3 regions of the Halomonas flagellata genome follow, and region 1 is predicted to be linked to each of the others. Evidence: predicted binding sites of a transcription regulator. Region 1 holds the regulator's gene; each other region holds the start of a gene.
The links. Region 1 encodes sigma-54, which starts transcription at its own class of promoters, with help from an activator protein. Its sites were predicted from a motif close to TGGCACNNNNNTTGCTNT; they were not measured.
Positions count from the first base shown of each region.

Region 1 (6,142 bases):
GCTTCTGGGTCGAGGATGGCGAGATCCGCCACCCGGTGGAGGAGTTCACCATTGCCGGCAATCTCGAGGGAATGTTCAAGGGCCTGGCGGGAGTCGGCGACGACATCGACACCCGTGGCAGCATCCATACCGGCAGCTGGCTCGTCGACGAGATGATGGTGGCGGGCAGCTGAGGCCGGTCTTCCGTGCCCACCTGGCCGCTGTCCCTACGTCGTACAGGGGTCAGGCATCCTCTTCGAACCTGGCATCGAAGAGTGCCTCGATGGCGTCGAGCGCCGCCTCGGCGTCTTCGCCCTCGGCCTCGAGGGTCAGCTCGGTGCCGCAGGGGGCGGCCAGCATCAGCAACGACATGATGTTGGCGGCGTCGGCGTCGCGGCCGGCGTGGCTCACGGTGACCCGGGCCTGGAAGGGCTGGCAGCACTGCACGAGCTTGGTGGCGGCACGGGCATGCAGGCCACGCCGATTGGTCAGGGTGAGCTTGCGTTGCGGCACGCCTCAGCTTCCTTCGTCGTCGTTCTCGGCCCGTGGCGGCTCCGACTGCCGGGGGAGGATGTTGTGGATGCCCAGTTCCCGATGGCGCAGTCGCACGCTGGGGCAATGCCCGGCGAGCTGCCGGGCCAGTCGTTCAGCCAGGTAGACCGAGCGGTGCTGGCCGCCGGTGCAGCCGATGGCCACGGTCAGGTAGCTTCGATGGCTGGCCTGGTAGGCCGGCAGCCAGCGCTCCACCCAGGCCAGGATGTCGTCATGCATCTCGCCGACGACGGGGTAGCCGTCGAGGAACTCGATGATCGAGGCATCGCGACCGGTGTCCTGGCGCAGCCGGGGATCCCAGTAGGGGTTCGGCAGGCAGCGGGCATCGAAGACGATATCGGCGTCGAGGGGCACGCCGCGCTTGAAGCCGAAGGACTCCACGGTCAGGGTCAGCTGGTCGGCCCGGTGGTGGGCCACCTGATCGCTGATGCGCCGGCGCAGCTCGTGCACCGAGAGCCGTGAGGTATCGATCACCAGGTCGGCCAGGTCGCGGATCTCGGCCAGCGCCGTCTCCTCGGAGTCGATCGCCTCGGCCAGGGTCATGTCGCTGTCGCGCGTCAGCGGGTGGCGCCGGCGGGTTTCCGAGTAGCGCTCGAGCAGGATGCGGGCGTCGGTGGTGAGGTAGATCACCTGGCCGTCGATCCCGCGCGCGCGGACCTCCTCCAGCAGGCTGGGAAAGCGTTCCAGCGCATGGGGCAGGTTGCGGGCGTCGATGCTCACCGCGATCGAGGTGTGGAGGGAGTGGTCGCTGCTGAGTTCGTCCACCAGCGGGCCGAGCAGCATGGCCGGCAGGTTGTCGATGGCGTAGTAGCCGAGATCCTCGAGCGCCTGCAGTGCGATCGACTTGCCTGAGCCGGATCGGCCGCTGATGATCACGAGCTGCATGGCGGGTCTCCTGGTCGTGTGGCTGGCCGGGTGGCCCGGTGAGGGGCGATCAGCCCGAGGATTGTCGTCGGATCGCCTCGATGAGTCGTTCATGAAGTTCGCGCTGGCTCGCGCTCTTGCGCAGCCGGCCCCGGGTCTCGGCATCGTTCATCACGCCGGCGACCTGGGCCAGCAGCGCGAGGTGGGCATCGTCTGCCTCTTCCGGCACCAGCAGCACGAAGATCAGGTCCACCGGTTCGCCATCGATGGCGTCGAAGTCGATCGGTTCGGCCAGTTTCAGGAAGCCGGCAATGGGTGCCTTGCAGTGCGGGTCGCGGGCATGGGGAATGGCGACGCCGTTGCCGATGCCCGTGCTGCCCAGCCGTTCGCGGCCGATCAGGCGGCCGAAGACTTCCTGGCTGTCGAGGCTCGGGGTGTTCTGGGCGATGAAGGTGCTGAAGAACTCCAGGACCCGCTTCTTGCTCCCCCCGGGCACGCCGAAGAGGGTGCGCTCGGGGGGCAGGATGGCTTCGAGTGTCATGATGGATCAGCGGGCGCCGGCGCCCTGGGCGCGGGCCTGGACCTTCTCCTTGTGCTTGACCAGCTGGCGGTCCAGCTTGTCGGCGAGGGCGTCGATGGCGGCGTACATGTCACCGTCCATGGCCTCGGCGTGCAGATCGGCACCGGCGGCATGCAGGGTGCAGGCGGCCTGCTGGCGGGCCTTCTCGACGGAGAGCGTTACCTGCACGGTGGTGATGTTGTCATAGTGGCGTTCCACGCGAGTGAGCTTCTCGCTCACATAGTCACGCAGGGCGTCGGTCAGTTCCACATGATGGCCGGTGATGTTGACTTGCATGACACGCTCCTTCGTCCTTCGATTGGTGCCTCGATTGTAACCCTTTTTCCTGCCATGCAAACCCCCCGTGAAGGGCGACGCCCGCAACGCCTGGCGCATGCCGCGACAGCGCCCGGAAACCCACTGGTGGCGGGCGCTCCGGGCGCTGTCGATGCCTCACCTCAGCCGCTTGCGCTCGCTGGAGGAGGGGATGCCCATCGCTTCCCGGGTGAACCTTGGAGAGCGCAATGGTCGTCGCCGTCCCCTTCTCACCTCAGCCGCTTGCGCTCGCTGGAGGAGGGGATGCCCATCGCTTCCCGGTACTTGGCAATAGTCCGGCGCGCGACGCTGATGCCGGCCTCCTCGAGCAGTGCCACCAGCCTGCTGTCGGAGAGCGGCTTGCGTGGTGGTTCCTCCTGGATCAGCTTGCGGATGCGGGCGCGAATCGCCGTGCTCGAGTGGGCGTCGCCATCGCCGTTGCTGACCTGGCTGGAGAAGAAGTACTTCAGCTCGAAGACCCCGCGCGGGGTATGGATGAACTTCTGGGTGGTGACCCGTGAGATGGTCGACTCGTGCATCTCCACGGCCTGGGCGATATCGGCCAGTATCAATGGCCTCATCGCCTCCTCGCCCTGCTCGAGGAAGTCGAGCTGGCGCGCCATGATCTCGCGCCCCACCCGTAGCAGGGTATCGTTGCGGCTGGACAGGCTCTTCATCAGCCAGCGCGCCTCCTGCAGGTGATCCTTGAGGAACTGGTTGTCCTGGCTCTTGTCGGCGCGGCGAATCAGTGCCGCATAGTCGGGCTGGATGCGCAGCCGCGGCAGGGCCTCGGGATTGAGCTCCACCTGCCAGCCGCGGCTGTCGTGACGGGCGACCAGATCGGGAATGACGTAGTCGCTGGCGGATTCCGAATAGCGGCTGCCGGGTCTCGGGTCCAGCGAGCGGACCAGGGCGGTCACCGCGTCGAGGGCATCGTCGTCGAGGCCGAGGCGTCGCCTGAGCAGGCGGCGGTCATCGGCGGCCAGCGCCTCGAGGAACTGGCGGACCAGGCGGCGGGCCTGGGGCAGCAGCGGGGTATCGTCGGGCAGGGCGGCGAGTTGCAGCATCAGGCATTCACGCAGGTCCCGGGCGAAGATGCCGGTCGGTTCGAACTGTTGCAGGCGCAGCAGTACCTGCTCCACCTCGCGGCTCTTGAGGCCCTCGAGCCCCTGGCCCCTGAGCCCGTCGCGCAATTCGTCGAGCGGCTGGGTCAGGTAGCCGGCGCCGTCCACGGCGTCGATCAGGCTCTCGGCGATGTGCCGCTGGCGCTCGTCCAGGTCGGTCATCGCCAACTGCCAGGCGAGATGGCTCTGGAGGCTCTGGCCCTCGGCCTGGCGTTCGAAGTCAGGGCCCTCGCCGCCACCGGCGGGGGCGCCCAGGTCTTGATAGGTGTCCGACCAGTCGCTGTCGACGGAGAGTTCGCTGGGGATCTCGCTGGCCCAGTCGTCAGCGGGCGTCTCACTCGCCGCCTGCTCGCCGAAGCCGTCGTCGAGCTCCAGCATGGGGTTCGCTTCCAGGGCCTGCTGGATCTCCTGGCGCAGGTCCAGGGTGGAGAGTTGCAGCAGGGCGATGGCCTGCTGCAACTGAGGTGTCATGGTCAGTTGGGTACCGACGCGCAGTTGCAGAGATGCTTTCATGGCCATGAGAGGTGTGTGCTCATTCGCCGAAAACCTCCACCCTAGTCCGCTGTCGGTCGTCTTGCAAGGCTTTTATTAGCAATAAGCGTGCCATTGGCAATTAGTGTGCCTATTTGTAACAATGGCCTTTATATCAGAAAGTTGCGGTTCCGGTGCTCAGAGGCGGAAATCCTCGCCGAGGTACACTTCCCGTACCCGCTGGTTGGCCAGGATCGCCTCGGCATCGCCTTCGGCGATGATTCGGCCGTCGCCGACGATGTAGGCGGTGTCGCAGATGTCGAGGGTCTCGCGCACATTATGGTCGGTGATCAGCACGCCGATATCACGGGCCTTCAGCTGGCGGATGATACTCTTGATCTCGCCCACCGAGATGGGGTCGACCCCGGCAAAGGGCTCATCGAGCAGGATGAAGGCGGGCTCCGTGGCCAGCGCCCTGGCGATCTCCACCCGCCGCCGTTCGCCGCCGGAGAGGCTCATGCCGAGGTTGTCGCGGATATGGGTGACATGGAAGTCCTCGAGCAGCTGCTCGAGTCGGGCGCGGCGGCCGGCGCGGTCGAGATCCTTGCGGGTCTCGAGGATCGCCATGATGTTGTCGGCCACCGAGAGCTTGCGGAAGATCGAGGCCTCCTGGGGCAGGTAGCCGATGCCGGCCCGGGCCCGCTCGTGCATTGCCGCTCGCGTCAGGTCCCGGTCGTCGATGTGCACCTCGCCGACATCGGCACGCACCAGGCCGACGATCATGTAGAAGGAGGTGGTCTTGCCGGCGCCGTTGGGGCCGAGCAGGCCGACGATGCTGCCCTGACCGATGGCGAGGCTGATGTCCTGCACCACGCGGCGGCGCTTGTAGCTCTTGGCCAGATGGCTGGCGCGGAGTGTCTTCATGTCGTCCCTTACTGCTCGGGCTGCAGGGTCATGCGCACGCGCTGGCGCTCCTGGACGCCCTCGGCCTCGGAGCGGGCCTGGACCACGCGACGATCGAGGAAATACTCCAGATAGCCGCCATCGAAGGTGTCGCCGGCCTGGTGCAGCTCGGCACGGTCGATCAGCTCCACCCGCCGCTCGGCGACGTAGTAGACGATGGTGCGCCCCCAGCCGCGCACGAGCGGCTCGTCCGGCGCGGGCTGCTGCTCGATGTAGGCACGCTCGCCGGTGGCGATGGCGTGGGAGAGTTCGCCTGCCTCGTTGCGGCGGATCTCGACCCGGTCACCGGTCAGTCGCATGCTGCCCTGGCGGATGTCCACCTCCCCGGTATAGACGGCGGTGCCGGCGCGGTCGTCGAGATCGAGCTGGTTCGCCTCCACCTCGATGGGGGCGCTGGCGTCGCCCTCGAGGGCCAGCGCCGGGGGGGTGGCCAGGACCGTGAGCGCCAGTCCGAGCAGTGCCGGGGCCAGCAGGGAGGCAGGGGACTGTTGCGTCATGGCTCGGGGTCCTCGTCGGTGGGGGGCGTCTCGGGCGGATGGTGGCCGCGAACATTGTCGGTCAGGCGGACGCGATTGTCATGGATCCAGGCGTCGAAGCGCTCACCGCGCATGCGTTGGGGCGGCTGCTGCAGCAGCGCCGCGGTCTCGCTCCAGGCGTGGCCGGTGTCGGCATCGAAGTGCAGGATGTCGGTGTCGAGCTGCCAGCGCTCCGCGGGGGCGCGCAGGCGGGCGTCGCCGGACAGGGTGAGGGGGTTGCCGTCGGCGCCCAGGGTGCCGACGGCGCCATGGCCGAACCAGGTGCGCCCCGAGGTGTCGATCAGCCGGGCTGCCGGGGCCTGCAGGCGGGTGACATCGTCGTGGGGCGTATGCACCAGGCGCGGGGTGTCCAGGCGCTGGTGTGCCCGGCCCTCGGCGTCGAAGCGCGTCAGGCGAACCCCTTCGAGGTAGTAGTCCGGTTCGCCGGCCTCGTCGCGCGGCACCGGCCCCGGCTCCCGGGAGGCGCGCTGGTCGAGCAGGGCGAGTACGCCGCCGAGCACCAGCAGCAGCAGGAACAGCCAGACCCGGAATGACGGTCGCGGCAGGCGCAGCGCCATGGCCTCAGTCGGCTCCGTGCAGGTAGGTGTCGACCACGGCATCCCAGTGTCCCTGGGCCTGGAGCAGGACGTCGCAGATCTCGCGCACCGCGCCGTGGCCGCCGGGGCTGTCGGTGACCCAGTCGGCGTGCCGGCGGATGTAGGCGGGGGCGCCGGGCACGCTGATGCCGACCCCGGCGCGCTTGATGGCGCCCGCGTCCGGCAGGTCGTCGCCGCAGTAGG
Region 1 is NZ_JAKVPY010000001.1:133,572-139,713, forward strand. Features, by position in the region: gene pmbA (metalloprotease PmbA) at 1-173, shown strand, start outside; gene MKP05_RS00605 (HPr family phosphocarrier protein) at 223-492, opposite strand; gene rapZ (RNase adapter RapZ) at 496-1,416, opposite strand; gene ptsN (PTS IIA-like nitrogen regulatory protein PtsN) at 1,466-1,936, opposite strand; gene hpf (ribosome hibernation-promoting factor, HPF/YfiA family) at 1,943-2,251, opposite strand; gene MKP05_RS00625 (RNA polymerase factor sigma-54) at 2,500-3,912, opposite strand; gene lptB (LPS export ABC transporter ATP-binding protein) at 4,063-4,788, opposite strand; gene lptA (lipopolysaccharide transport periplasmic protein LptA) at 4,797-5,324, opposite strand; gene lptC (LPS export ABC transporter periplasmic protein LptC) at 5,321-5,920, opposite strand; gene MKP05_RS00645 (KdsC family phosphatase) at 5,925-6,142, opposite strand, start outside.

Region 2 (6,142 bases), on a different contig from region 1:
TCTGTGTTCTCAACATCATGGGCGGGGAGTCACGCACGGTCACCCCGGTGAGTCATGCCTACTCGGGGGGCAACGTGGTCTTCGGTACCTCGCCGGGGCGTGCCGGACAGACGCTCAAGACTCCCGTGGGCGACATTCCGGTGTTCAACAACGTGCGCGAGGGCCTGGATGCGGGGCACACCTTCAATGTGGGTGTCATCTACCTCCCGCCCCCCAGCGTGCGCGATGGGGTGGCGGAGCTCATTCGTGTCAACGATGCTCTGGAAAAGATCGTCATCATTACCGAAAAGATTGCCGTACACGATGCGCGAGAGATCCGCGCGATGGGGCAGGCCAATGGCGTCGATATCATCGGCGGCAATTGCCTCGGTGTGGCCGACAGCTGGAATCATGTCCGCATCGGCGGGGCGCTCGGTGGCGACAGTCCCGAGGAGTCCCTGCGCAAGGGCTCGGTCGCGATCTTCTCGAATTCGGGGGGCTTCACCACCACCATCGCGCAGTACCTCGCGACCGAAGGCTGGGGCACCACAACGCTCGTCTCGAGCGGAAAGGACGTCTATATCCATTACAACGCACGTGACTTCTCCCATGCGCTGGTGAACGACGACCGCTCGAAAGCCGCAGTGCTCTATGTCGAACCGGGTGGCTATCACGAGCACGGCGTCGATTTCGGCAAGCCGACGGTTGCCTGTGTCGTCGGCCGCTGGAAGTCGAAGCTCACCCGTGCCGTCGGCCATGCCGGTGCGATGGCCGGCTCGGGCGACCGGGCGGAAGACAAGGAGGGCTGGTTGATGGAAGCCTTCGGGGTTGACGGCCTCTACACGCCCGACAACCCGGTGGTCTCGGCCAAGGGCGCGGTGGTGACCAATATCGCCGACATCCCCATGGCACTGACCGCGGTGATGAAGCTGAACGGCGTTTCGCCCGATTTCGCCTCGACGGGCAGCCTCGCGCTCAAGCCCTGGATCGCCAACGACCAGGGCCTGGCGCTGCCACCCGAACTTGCCATGCCCCCGGTGACGCCGAGAGAGCCCTATGCGACCCAGCTCGCCGTGCTCAAGCGCCAGGTTGGCGCGGTGATCGCCCGCCAGACCATGAAGGACAAATCCGGTGCTTCGGTGATGGACCCCACCACCCAGGTTACCAGCGTGCACGGCTTTTCGGTGCTCGACCTTGCGCTCGATCCGCTGGAGGCCAACTTCGCACTGCCACTCGTCCACGAGATCGCCGGCGAGAACGACCGTGCCATGCTCGACGTGGCCGTGGCGGCGGAGGTGAACCTGGTCGGTGACCCGATTCTCGTGGCTGCCGACGCCGCGCGGGACGCGGGCAATGCGCCCAACGCTATCATGGCAGCCGCCGCCGCGATCGTCGGACCGAAGCGGGTCGAGCGCGCGTTGGCCTGCACCAGTGCGCTGATCGACCTCTTTGCGCATTCCGACCTGCGGGACGGCCGTAGCGAGGAGTTCGACACCTCGGCGATCACCATGGACGCTGCCACCCGCGCGCTCTTTCTCGCCTCCGAGGCCGAGGCCGACGACCCCCGCCCCGAGGCGATGCTCGCCGCCGTCAAGGCGCGCGGTGGCAAGTCGGTCTTCCTCGAATACCTCACCACCCTGAACGGCCGCCTCTCCCGGGATGCCATTCTCGCCGCGATCAGTCTGACCATCGCCTGGGGTCCCCTCATGCGTAAACGCATCTCGCGCCTGACCGCGGAGACGTTGCCCTGGTATTTACGCCTCTACGGCGTGATGGTCGGCGCGACGATCCCGGGTTCCCACCACCAGCCCGGTTCGCTGTGTGGCATTCCGCGCGACGAGCGCTTTGGCCAGTGGACCATGACGGACCTCTGCTTCCTCGCCATGACCGGCAAGAAGCCGACCCGCGACGAGGCGTTGCCACTCCAGATCCTCGTCGGCCTGCTGATCTCCAACGGCCCAGGCTCGATCTCGGCACAAGGCGCCAAGGGGGCAGTCGCGGCTGACGGACCGCAGACCCCTGAACGCGTGCAGATCAACAAGGCCATGGTCGGGTTTCTCACCCACACCGGCTACAGCCACGGCGGCAACGGCTTCGAGGGGATGGCTTTCCTGCTCGACCAGTTCAAGGACAAGGGGCTCAGCGATCCCACCGACCCGAGCCACGGCATCGACCTCAAGGCCATGGCCACCGACTTCGCCCGCGCCTACAAGCGTGAGAAGGCCGAGGCCAAGGAGATCGGGACCGAGGTCCGCGCCTTGCCCGGCGTCCACCACCCGATCTTCAAGGGCAAGCCGGTCAACTACGATCCACGCGAGCGCTTCATCGCGGAGTTCATGGCGAAGCGCGGCGACTACAACATCTTCCATGCCTTCTACCGCGAACTGGTGCAGGCGCTGTATGACGTGGGCGCCAGCCGCTACGTCTTCTGCGTCAACGTCGACGCGGTGATCGCGGCGCTGCTGCTCGCGCTCCTGTGGAAGGATTACAAGTCTGGCGAGCTGACCGAGCGGGACCTCGAGACGGCAGCCTTCAGCGTCTTCCTCTACGGCCGCATGATCGGCTCCGCGGCCGAGATCGATGACCACCTGAACCGGGGGCGCAACATGGACACGCGCACTCCCGCTTCGGCGTGCTTCCATGTTGTCTGATCGATCCTGGCTGACGCTGGGAGGGCCAACGCGGGCACCACGCCGTTAGTTTGCGGGTAGTCACCAGGAACGAACGAGATAAGCCACAGAAGGGGCGCCGATGCGATCGGCGCCCCGTGTTCTTTTTGTGGGCACCAACTCGGTGCATTGCACCATGGCCCCGTGCCCCGGTGGAGCGTAAGCAGGCCGCTCCTGCACCATGACGATGCATCCTGGGGCGATGACGATATCTGGATGACCGGTGCAACATGATGATTGTGAAGGGATAACTCCGATTCTGGTCGGGCTGGCACGAGCCTTGCGATGGACTGGGCGTCCCATAACAAGTCCCATACGCAAGGAGTTCACCATGACCCCACGTCGTCCCGCCATGCGTCCCCACTGGCTGGCCGCCTCGCTGCTGAGCCTGGCCGTCGCCACCCCCGCCCTGGCCCAGGAGGAGCCCATCAAGGTGGGCATCCTGCACTCCCTCTCCGGCACCATGGCGATCAGCGAGACGGTGCTCAAGGACACCGTGGAGATGCTGATCGAGCAGCAGAACGCCGAGGGGGGCCTGCTGGGTCGCGAGCTGGAGGCGGTGGTGGTCGACCCCGCCTCCGACTGGCCGCTGTTCGCCGAGAAGGCCCGCGAGCTGCTCGCCCAGGAGGAGGTCGACGTCATCTTCGGCAACTGGACCTCGGTGTCGCGCAAGTCGGTGCTGCCGGTGGTCGAGGAACTCAACGGCCTGCTCTTCTACCCGGTGCAGTACGAGGGCGAGGAGTCTTCCGAGAACGTCTTCTATACCGGTGCCGCCCCCAACCAGCAGGCGATTCCCGCCGTCGATTACCTGATGAACAACGTCGGGGTGGAGCGTTGGGTGCTGGCCGGCACCGACTACGTCTATCCGCGTACCACCAACAAGATCCTCGAGGCCTACCTGAAGTCGCACGGGGTCGGTGGCGACGACATCATGGTCAACTACACCCCCTTCGGGCACTCGGACTGGCAGAACATCGTCTCCGAGATCAAGGCCTTCGGCAGCCAGGGCAAGAAGACCGCGGTGGTCTCCACCATCAATGGCGACGCCAACGTGCCCTTCTACCGGGAGCTCGGCAACCAGGGCATCGATGCCGCCGACATCCCGGTGGTGGCCTTCTCGGTGGGCGAGCAGGAGCTCACCGGCATCGACACCGCGCCCCTGGTGGGCCACCTGGCGGCCTGGAACTACTTCATGAGCGTCGATACCGACGCCAACTACGACTTCATCGACGCCTGGATCGAGCACACCGGCGACGAGATGGCGGTCACCAACGATCCCATGGAGGCCCACTACATCGGCTTCAACATGTGGACCGAGGCGGTGCGCAAGGCCGGCACCACCGAGGTCGACGCGGTCAAGGACGCCATCATCGGCGTGGCGGTGCCCAACCTCTCCGGCGGCTATGCGGCGATGATGCCCAACCATCACATCACCAAGCCGGTGCTGATCGGCGAGATCCAGGACAACGGCCAGTTCTCCATCGTCTGGGAGACGCCCTCCACCGTGGCCGGCGACGCCTGGTCCGACTACCTGGAAGGCTCCAGGGACCTGATCAGCGACTGGCGCAAGCCCATGGAGTGCGGCAACTACAACGTGGTGCGCGGCAGCTGCGGCGGCAGCCAGGCCGAGGAAGAAGCGCCCGAAGAATAAGCCCCGCCGACGTCCCCTCGGGCCGGGCGCTCGCCAGGGCCATCGCTATTGCCCAAAGCGAGGGGCGCCGGGGACAAGCCGAAGAGGAGGTCCTACGCCAGGGGTGAGGAGGATTCCTCCGAACGGGCTGGCCATGGATGGCCAGCACCGGCCCTGCAAGCGGAGCAGGACGCGAGAGCGCAGCAGGGCGTCGGTAGCGCCCAGGGATGGGTTCACAGCGCCTCCTCGCAGGCTTGTCGACGGAACAGCCCCGAGCGCGATACCACTGACATCGATAGCCCTGAGGTATGCGCGGACTTGGTTGACCCGAGATACGCCATCTCTTCATTTCCTACAGGACACGCCCATGAGGATGCTCCCACGCTTCCTGTCGGGCCTGCTGTGCCTCTGCCTGCTGCTCGGCCTGCCGCTGGCCGCCCAGGCGCAGGACGATCCCGGCCAGGCCCTGCTGGACCCCCTCGATACCGCCTCCTACGCCGACAAGGGCGAGGCGATCGAGGCCATCATTGCCAGCGGCGACGCGCGCAGCCGCCGTTGGCTCGAGGCGCTGCTCGGCGGCAAGCTGCAGCGTCACAAGGACACCGGCCAGTTCGTCGTGGTCGTCGAGAACCGCGGCCGCAGCTGGCCGGTGGTCGATGCGTTGAGCTTCGAGGACGCCGGCGAGATGTCGCGACGCGAGCTGGACCGTATCGGTATCAACAACGCCCTGCGCGGCCAGTTGCAGGGGGCGCTGGCGGTGCTTGACCTGCACGCCGACGAGGTTCGTGACCGACGCGAGGCGGCTCGCGAGCTGCTCGGCGACGTCGATGCCACCCTGGCCGAGCCGCTCCGTGCGGTCATCGACGGCGAGGAGGACGCCGAGGTGCGTCGCCTGCTCGAGCAGGCGCTGGCCATCCACCGCCTGGAAGAGGGCGATGCCGCGGCGGTGGACGCCCTGGCCGGCAGCCTGAATTCCCGGGTGCGCTCGGCGCTGAATGTCGCCAGCCGCAGCGAGGATCCCGAACTCGCCGCCGCCGCGACCTCGGCCCTGGCCGGTATCGAGCAGAAGATGAAGCTCAACCGCGGCCTGGAGACCCTCTACTTCGGCCTCTCGCTGGGCTCGGTGCTGGTGCTGGCGGCCATCGGCCTGGCCATCACCTTCGGCGTCATGGGCGTGATCAACATGGCCCACGGCGAGCTGATCATGCTCGGGGCCTACACCACCTGGGCCATGCAGCAGCTGCTGCCCGGCCAGCCCGGCCTGGCGCTGCTGCTGGCGATTCCGGCCGGCTTCCTGGTGGCGGCGCTGGCCGGGGTGGCCATCGAGCGCGGGGTCATCCAGTTCCTCAAGGGACGCCCCCTGGAGACCCTGCTGGCCACCTTCGGCGTCAGCCTGATCCTGCAACAGCTGGTACGTACCGTAATCTCGCCGCAGAACCGCACCGTGGTCTCGCCGGAGTGGATGAGCGGTTCGATCATGCTCAACGAAGGGCTCTCGTTGACCCTCAACCGTCTCTACGTACTGGGCTTCGCCCTGGTGGTGTTCGCCGGCCTGATGCTGGTGATGCGCCGTACCCGCCTGGGGCTGGAGGTGCGGGCGGTGACCCAGAACCGCGCCATGGCGCGCTCCATGGGCATCCGCGCCACCCGGGTCGACATCCTCACCTTCGCCCTGGGCGCCGGGGTGGCGGGACTGGCCGGCGTGGCGCTCTCACAGCTCACCAACGTGGGCCCCAACCTGGGTCAGAACTACATCATCGACTCCTTCATGGTGGTGGTGTTCGGCGGCGTGGGAAATCTCTGGGGCACCCTGGTGGCGGGCCTGTCGCTGGGGGTCATCAACCAGGTGCTCGAACCCTGGGCC
Region 2 is NZ_JAKVPY010000010.1:73,939-80,080, forward strand. Features, by position in the region: gene MKP05_RS10310 (hypothetical protein) at 1-2,630, shown strand, start outside; gene urtA (urea ABC transporter substrate-binding protein) at 3,001-4,299, shown strand; gene urtB (urea ABC transporter permease subunit UrtB) at 4,646-6,142, shown strand, end outside.
Region 2: urtA (urea ABC transporter substrate-binding protein) is a predicted target of sigma-54. The motif match lies at 2,918-2,935, and genes of this name have one in related genera.

Region 3 (6,142 bases), on a different contig from region 1:
GTGCCCGCCTGCACAGTGCGCCGCACTTCGAGGGGACCCGCGAGCTCCTGACCGTCACCCGGGGCAGCGCCCGGGTGCAGGCCGGCGACCATCGCTGTGTCCTGGGTCCCGGCGATTCCGCCCACTACCACGCCGACCTGGAGCACACCATCGAGAACATCAGGGACGAGGAGCTGGTAGGCTTTCTGGTCGTGACCTATCAGTGATGGCCGGGCGGCCTCAGCGGAACCGGGAGTGGACCCGGGCCTGGCAGGCGCGCAGCCGCTCCAGCAGCTCGGGGAGGGCCCTTGTGTCCAGCGAGGGGTCGAAGCCGCCGATGCGGTCGAACCACTCCCGTACCACGCACAGGGTGTCGGCAGGAGGTGCGCGGCGCAGCCATTGCCACAGGCGGGTGGCCGGGCCGCGGGACCCCGAGGGCAGGACCATGACATCCCAGGCGCGATGCTCGACCCCGTCGACGACCACGGCGAGCCAGTCGGTAGGGATGGGCAGGGTCGGCGCGGGAAAGATCAGCACCGTCCCCTGGCTGCGTGCCACCGCGGCGTTGAGGCGGCCGCCCAGTGGCTCGTCCGCGCAGGGTAGCAGGCGGACGCCGAAGCGATTGGCGAGCCTGGGGAGTCGCGGGTCGGCGGTGTCGTCGACCAGCAGCAGCTCGATACGGCCGTCCCGACCCCGCAGCAGCCTCTGAAGCGCCGCCAGGCGCCTGGGGAGGCTGGTGCCCGTGGAGCGGGCATCGAGGAAAATGCTGCATGCAAACATGCTCGGGTGCGCTCCGCTGGACTGGACACCATGCCATGGCGCCGGGGCCGAAACGCGGGCGTTCCCGAACCGGTGCCTGTGTGTAATTGAGTGTAGTTTTTGGTTGTTTAGCGTATCAATGCGTTTCCCGGGTGAAATTCCTGGGGCACGAGGAGGAGGTCTGCCCTGTGACGGCATGAGCCGTGCCATCAGCAAGGCCGCCGTAGCGCGGGCCGGCGTCAGCCATGCGTCATTATTGTGCAATGACCTTTCTTCGTGCACCAATAGGGTGCCGTGATGGGGCCTTGCGAAGCCTCCCCAGGCAAGATGCGGCCGGCATGGTGCAGGAGAGTGCTTCATGCCGCAGGGGAAAATTCAATGAAATAAAGTGGTTGCCGTGGTGGCACGTCATGCTGGTGCAATTCTGGCACGCCGCCTGCATTGATTTGGCCAGCGCCATGTTCGCGCATGGCGGACGTGGGCAGGATGCCTGCGACGTGATAAAACTCTCGCTGGGCCGACCAGCGCCAGTGGATCATCATCCCAACATATCGAGCCAAGCTCACAGTGGAGGACAACATGCCTGCCAAGACTCTCGCCCTGATCGAAGAACATGACGTCAAGTGGGTCGATCTGCGTTTCACCGATACCAAAGGCAAGGAGCAGCACGTCTCCATCCCGGCCCGTGACGTCGACGAGGAGTTCTTCGAGAACGGCCAGATGTTCGACGGCTCCTCGATTTCCGGCTGGAAGGGCATCAACGAGTCGGACATGATCCTGCGTCCGGAAGATGGCACCGCCTTCCTCGACCCCTTCACCGAGGACGCCACCCTGGTGCTGCGCTGCGACATCATCGAGCCGGCCACCATGCAGGGCTATGACCGCGACCCGCGCTCCATCGCCAAGCGCGCCGAGGCCTACCTGCAGTCCAGCGGCCTGGGCGATACCGCCTTCTTCGGCCCGGAGCCCGAGTTCTTCATCTTCGACGAGGTGCACTGGAAGGCCGACATCGAAGGCGCCATGTACAAGATCTCCTCGGAAGAGGGTGCCTGGTCCACCGACCGTCCCATCGAGGGCGGCAACCTGGCACACCGTCCGCGCGTCAAGGGCGGCTACTTCCCGGTCCCGCCGGTGGACAGCTTCCACGACATCCGCGGCGCCATGTGCAACACCCTGGAGGCCATCGGCCAGCGCGTCGAGGTGCACCACCACGAGGTGGCCAACGCCGGCCAGAACGAGATCGGCGTCAAGTTCAACACCCTGGTGAAGAAGGCCGACGAACTTCAGGAGATGAAGTACGTCGTCCACAACGTGGCCCACGCCTATGGCAAGACCGCCACCTTCATGCCCAAGCCGCTGGTCGGCGACAACGGCAGCGGCATGCACGTCCACCAGTCGTTCTGGAAGGAGGGCGTCAACCAGTTCGCCGGTGACGAGTACGCCGGTCTCTCCGAGATGGCGCTCTACTACATCGGTGGCATCATCAAGCATGCCCGCGCCCTGAACGCCTTCACCAACGCCTCCACCAACTCCTACAAGCGTCTGGTGCCGGGTTTCGAGGCGCCGGTGATGCTGGCCTACAGCGCCCGCAACCGTTCCGCTTCCATCCGCATCCCCTACACCGCCAGCCCCAAGGGCAAGCGCGTCGAGTGCCGCTTCCCGGACCCGACCGCCAACCCCTACCTGTGCTTCGCGGCGATGCTGATGGCCGGCATCGATGGCATCAAGAACAAGATCCATCCGGGCGATGCCATGGACAAAAACCTCTATGACCTGCCGCCGGAAGAGGGCAAGGCCGTGCCGACCGTGGCCAACAGCCTGGATCAGGCCCTGGAGGCGCTGGACGCCGATCGTGCCTTCCTCACCGAGGGTAGCGTCTTCACCGATGACATGATCGATGCCTACATCGAACTGAAGATGGAAGACGTGGAGCGCATCCGCATGTCCACCCATCCGGTCGAGTTCGACATGTACTACAGCTGCTGATTCCCGGCCCTGCGGGGCCGGCCAGCACGGCGCCCCGGTGCGTCGAAGGGAAAAGGGGTTCCGCCATGGCGGAACCCCTTTCTTTCGTACACTATCCAAGAAGCTAACGTGGGCAAGACCAGATGAGCGACAGGGCCGGTGTTCCCGGAAGGCATCGGCACCGACGCAGGGGGGCAGGCATGAACAAGGCACTGGCGGTACTGGCGTTCGGGCTTGCGGTGAGTCTCGCGGCCCAGGCCCAGACCATCTACCGCACCACCGATGCCCAGGGCAATGTGGTCTTCACCGACAATCCGGAGCGCGGCGGCGAGGAGGTCGAACTTTCGCCGCTCACCGTGGTGCCCTCCCGTGAGGTGCGCCAGGAGCAGGCGGTGCCGCGGGTCGAGGGCAGCGGTGCGGCGGCGGTGAGCGCCTCGCCGGGGCAGCCCTTCATGCCCTACGACGGCTTCCGGATCCTTGCGCCGGCCCATGAGGAGACGCTGCCGACCGGCCATGCCGGCAATGTGCAGGTGGAGCTCGGCATCGAGCCCGAGTTGCGCGAGGATCATCGGGTGCGCCTGCTGCTGGATGGCCAGGTCAGTCAGTCGGCCATGCACACCAGCGCCTTCATGCTCACCAACCTGAATCGCGGCGAGCACGTGCTGCAGGCCGAGCTGCTCGATGCCAGTGGCGAGGTCCGCCATCGCACCCCGCCGGTGACCCTCTACGTGCAGCGGGCCAGCGTCAACCTGCCCCAGAACCCCAACCGCCCCGATTAGCTGCCCCTTCGCCGGGCACCCCGGCCGTTGTGCCCGGACGGCAGCCCGAGGCCCTGTCGTGACGTGACGCGTGACGATCGGGTTCTTGATCCCATGGATCGCGCCGAGCGGATTCGCCGCAGTGTCGATCTGGAGTTCCAGTCCCTGGATCGGGAGGAGCGGCGCCGTGAAAGGCGTCGCCTCGAGCGCCGTTCGCCCTCCCGTGACGAACTCGACGGACCGAAAGGGAGGCGCCGATTCAAGCGGCGCTTCGACCCCCATCACCCCTGACGGCACCCCTGGTGCCCGCCCTGGGCTAACATTCCCGTTGCTGGTGCAACGGGGCGATCCACTGGCTCGCTTTCGTGCGCCACTTTCCTCCATGCACTATTCTGGTGCACAAAAGAGGGGCATGAGGGCACCGAAACGGCGCCAGGACGCTCTTTCCGGTGCTGGCGCGCTTCTTGCAGTGCTATGGGCAGCACGCCTTGCCATGTCCGGACGGGGCGGTGGGAGCCGAGAGGTCACAGCCCCTCCACGGACGGTGAGCGGGACAACGCCATGATTCGAGAAGGCCCGATGTATCAACGCTTGATGGAGCACCTGACCACGGCGGTGCTGTTGCTGGATGGCCGGTTGCGCCTGTGCTGGATGAACCCCTCGGCCGAGGCCCTGCTGGCCGTCAGCCTGAGTCGGGTCGAGGGCGTCGCGTTCACCACTGTGGTGGGCAGTGAGGACGGCATCGCCGAGGTGCTCGACAAGGCCCGCGAGGAGTTCCACCCCTTCACCCAGCGCGAGGCGCGACTGGTGGTGGTCGGTGGCGAGGCGCTCACGGTGGACTACACGGTCACGCCGCTCAGCGCCGACGAGCTGCTGCTGGAAATCGAGCCGCGTGACCGCTTGATGCGCATCTCCCGGGAGGAGGCCCTGATGACCCGCCAGGAGACCATCAAGGTACTGACCCGCGGACTGGCCCACGAGGTCAAGAACCCCCTGGGCGGGATCCGCGGCGCCGCCCAACTGCTGGAGCGTGACCTCGACGATCCCGGGCTCAAGGAGTTCACCCATATCATCGTCGAGGAGGTCGACCGCCTGCGCGACCTGGTGGACTCCATGCTGGGCCCCAACCGGGTGGCCCGCCATGAGCCGCTGAACATCCACAAGGTGCTGGAACGAGTGCGCTCGCTGCTGATCGTCGAGCAGTCCGGGGTGCATATCGAGCGCGACTACGATCCCAGCCTGCCCGATCTCGCCGGCGACGAGTCGCAGATGATCCAGGCGGCGCTCAACGTGGCACGCAACGCCGTGGAGGCGATGACCGAGGCCGGCATCCCCGAGCCGCGGCTGGTGCTGCGGACCCGGGCCCGTCGCCAGTTCACCCTGGGGGCCGAGCGCCACCGGCTGGTCTGCGAGGTGGGGATCATCGACAACGGCCCGGGCATTCCCGCAACGCTGCGCGAGACGCTCTTCTACCCGATGGTCTCGGGGCGGGCCGACGGCAGCGGCCTGGGCCTGTCCATCGCCCAGGCGATCTTGCACCAGCACCAAGGGTTGATCGAGTGTGACTCCTCGCCCGGCCGAACCGAATTCCGACTGCTGATTCCGCTGGAGAAGCGCCATGACTGATGCCGCACGTGTCGTGATCGTCGACGACGATCGTGCCATTCGCTGGGTGCTGGAGCGCGCCCTGGCCCAGCCCGACCTGGAGGTCGAGTGCATCGAGCGCGCCGATACCGCCCTCGGCCGGCTGCTCGACGACCCGCCCGACGTGCTGGTCACCGATATCCGCATGCCGGGCATCGATGGCCTGGACCTGATGTCGCGGGTGCGCGAGGCCCACCCCGACCTGCCGGTCATCGTGATGACCGCCCATTCCGACCTCGAGAGTGCCGTCGCCTCCTACCAGGGCGGTGCCTTCGAGTACCTGCCCAAGCCCTTCGACGTCGACGAGGCGCTGGCCCTGGTACGCCGCGCCGTGGCCCACGCCCGCGAGCGCAAGCGTCCGGTCAGCGTGCCCGAGGGGCTCGACGCCGAGATCATCGGCGAGGCGCCGGCCATGCAGGAGGTATTCCGCGCCATCGGCCGCCTGTCGCACTCCCATATCACGGTGCTGATCAATGGCGAGTCGGGGACCGGCAAGGAGCGCGTCGCCCGTGCCCTCCACCAACACAGTCCCCGGGGAGGACAGCCCTTTATTGCGCTGAACATGGCGGCGATTCCCCGTGACCTGATCGAGTCCGAACTGTTCGGCCACGAGAAGGGCGCCTTCACCGGTGCCACCGCCCAGCGCCAGGGGCGCTTCGAGCAAGCCAACGGCGGCACCCTGTTCCTCGACGAGATCGGCGACATGCCCGCCGAGACCCAGACCCGGCTGCTGCGGGTGCTGGCCGACGGCGAATTCTATCGGGTCGGGGGCCATACCCCGGTGAAGGTGGACGTGCGGATCATCGCCGCCACCCACCAGAACCTGGAGACGCTGGTGGATGACGGCCGTTTCCGCGAGGACCTCTTTCACCGCCTCAACGTGATCCGGGTGCACCTGCCGAAGCTGGCCGAGCGGCGCGAGGATATCCCGCGGCTGGCGCGCCACTTCCTGGCCGAGGCGGCCAAGGAACTCTCGACCGACGTCAAGGTGCTGACCGCCGAGGCCGAGGAGCACCTGACCCGGCTGCCCTGGCCGG
Region 3 is NZ_JAKVPY010000034.1:751-6,892, reverse strand. Features, by position in the region: gene MKP05_RS19455 (helix-turn-helix domain-containing protein) at 1-206, shown strand, start outside; gene MKP05_RS19450 (glycosyltransferase family protein) at 220-759, opposite strand; gene MKP05_RS19445 (hypothetical protein) at 1,095-1,280, opposite strand; gene glnA (glutamate--ammonia ligase) at 1,318-2,724, shown strand; gene MKP05_RS19435 (DUF4124 domain-containing protein) at 2,904-3,482, shown strand; gene MKP05_RS19430 (hypothetical protein) at 3,546-3,752, shown strand; gene glnL (nitrogen regulation protein NR(II)) at 4,041-5,087, shown strand; gene ntrC (nitrogen regulation protein NR(I)) at 5,080-6,142, shown strand, end outside.
Region 3: glnL (nitrogen regulation protein NR(II)) is a predicted target of sigma-54. The motif match lies at 3,915-3,932, and genes of this name have one in related genera.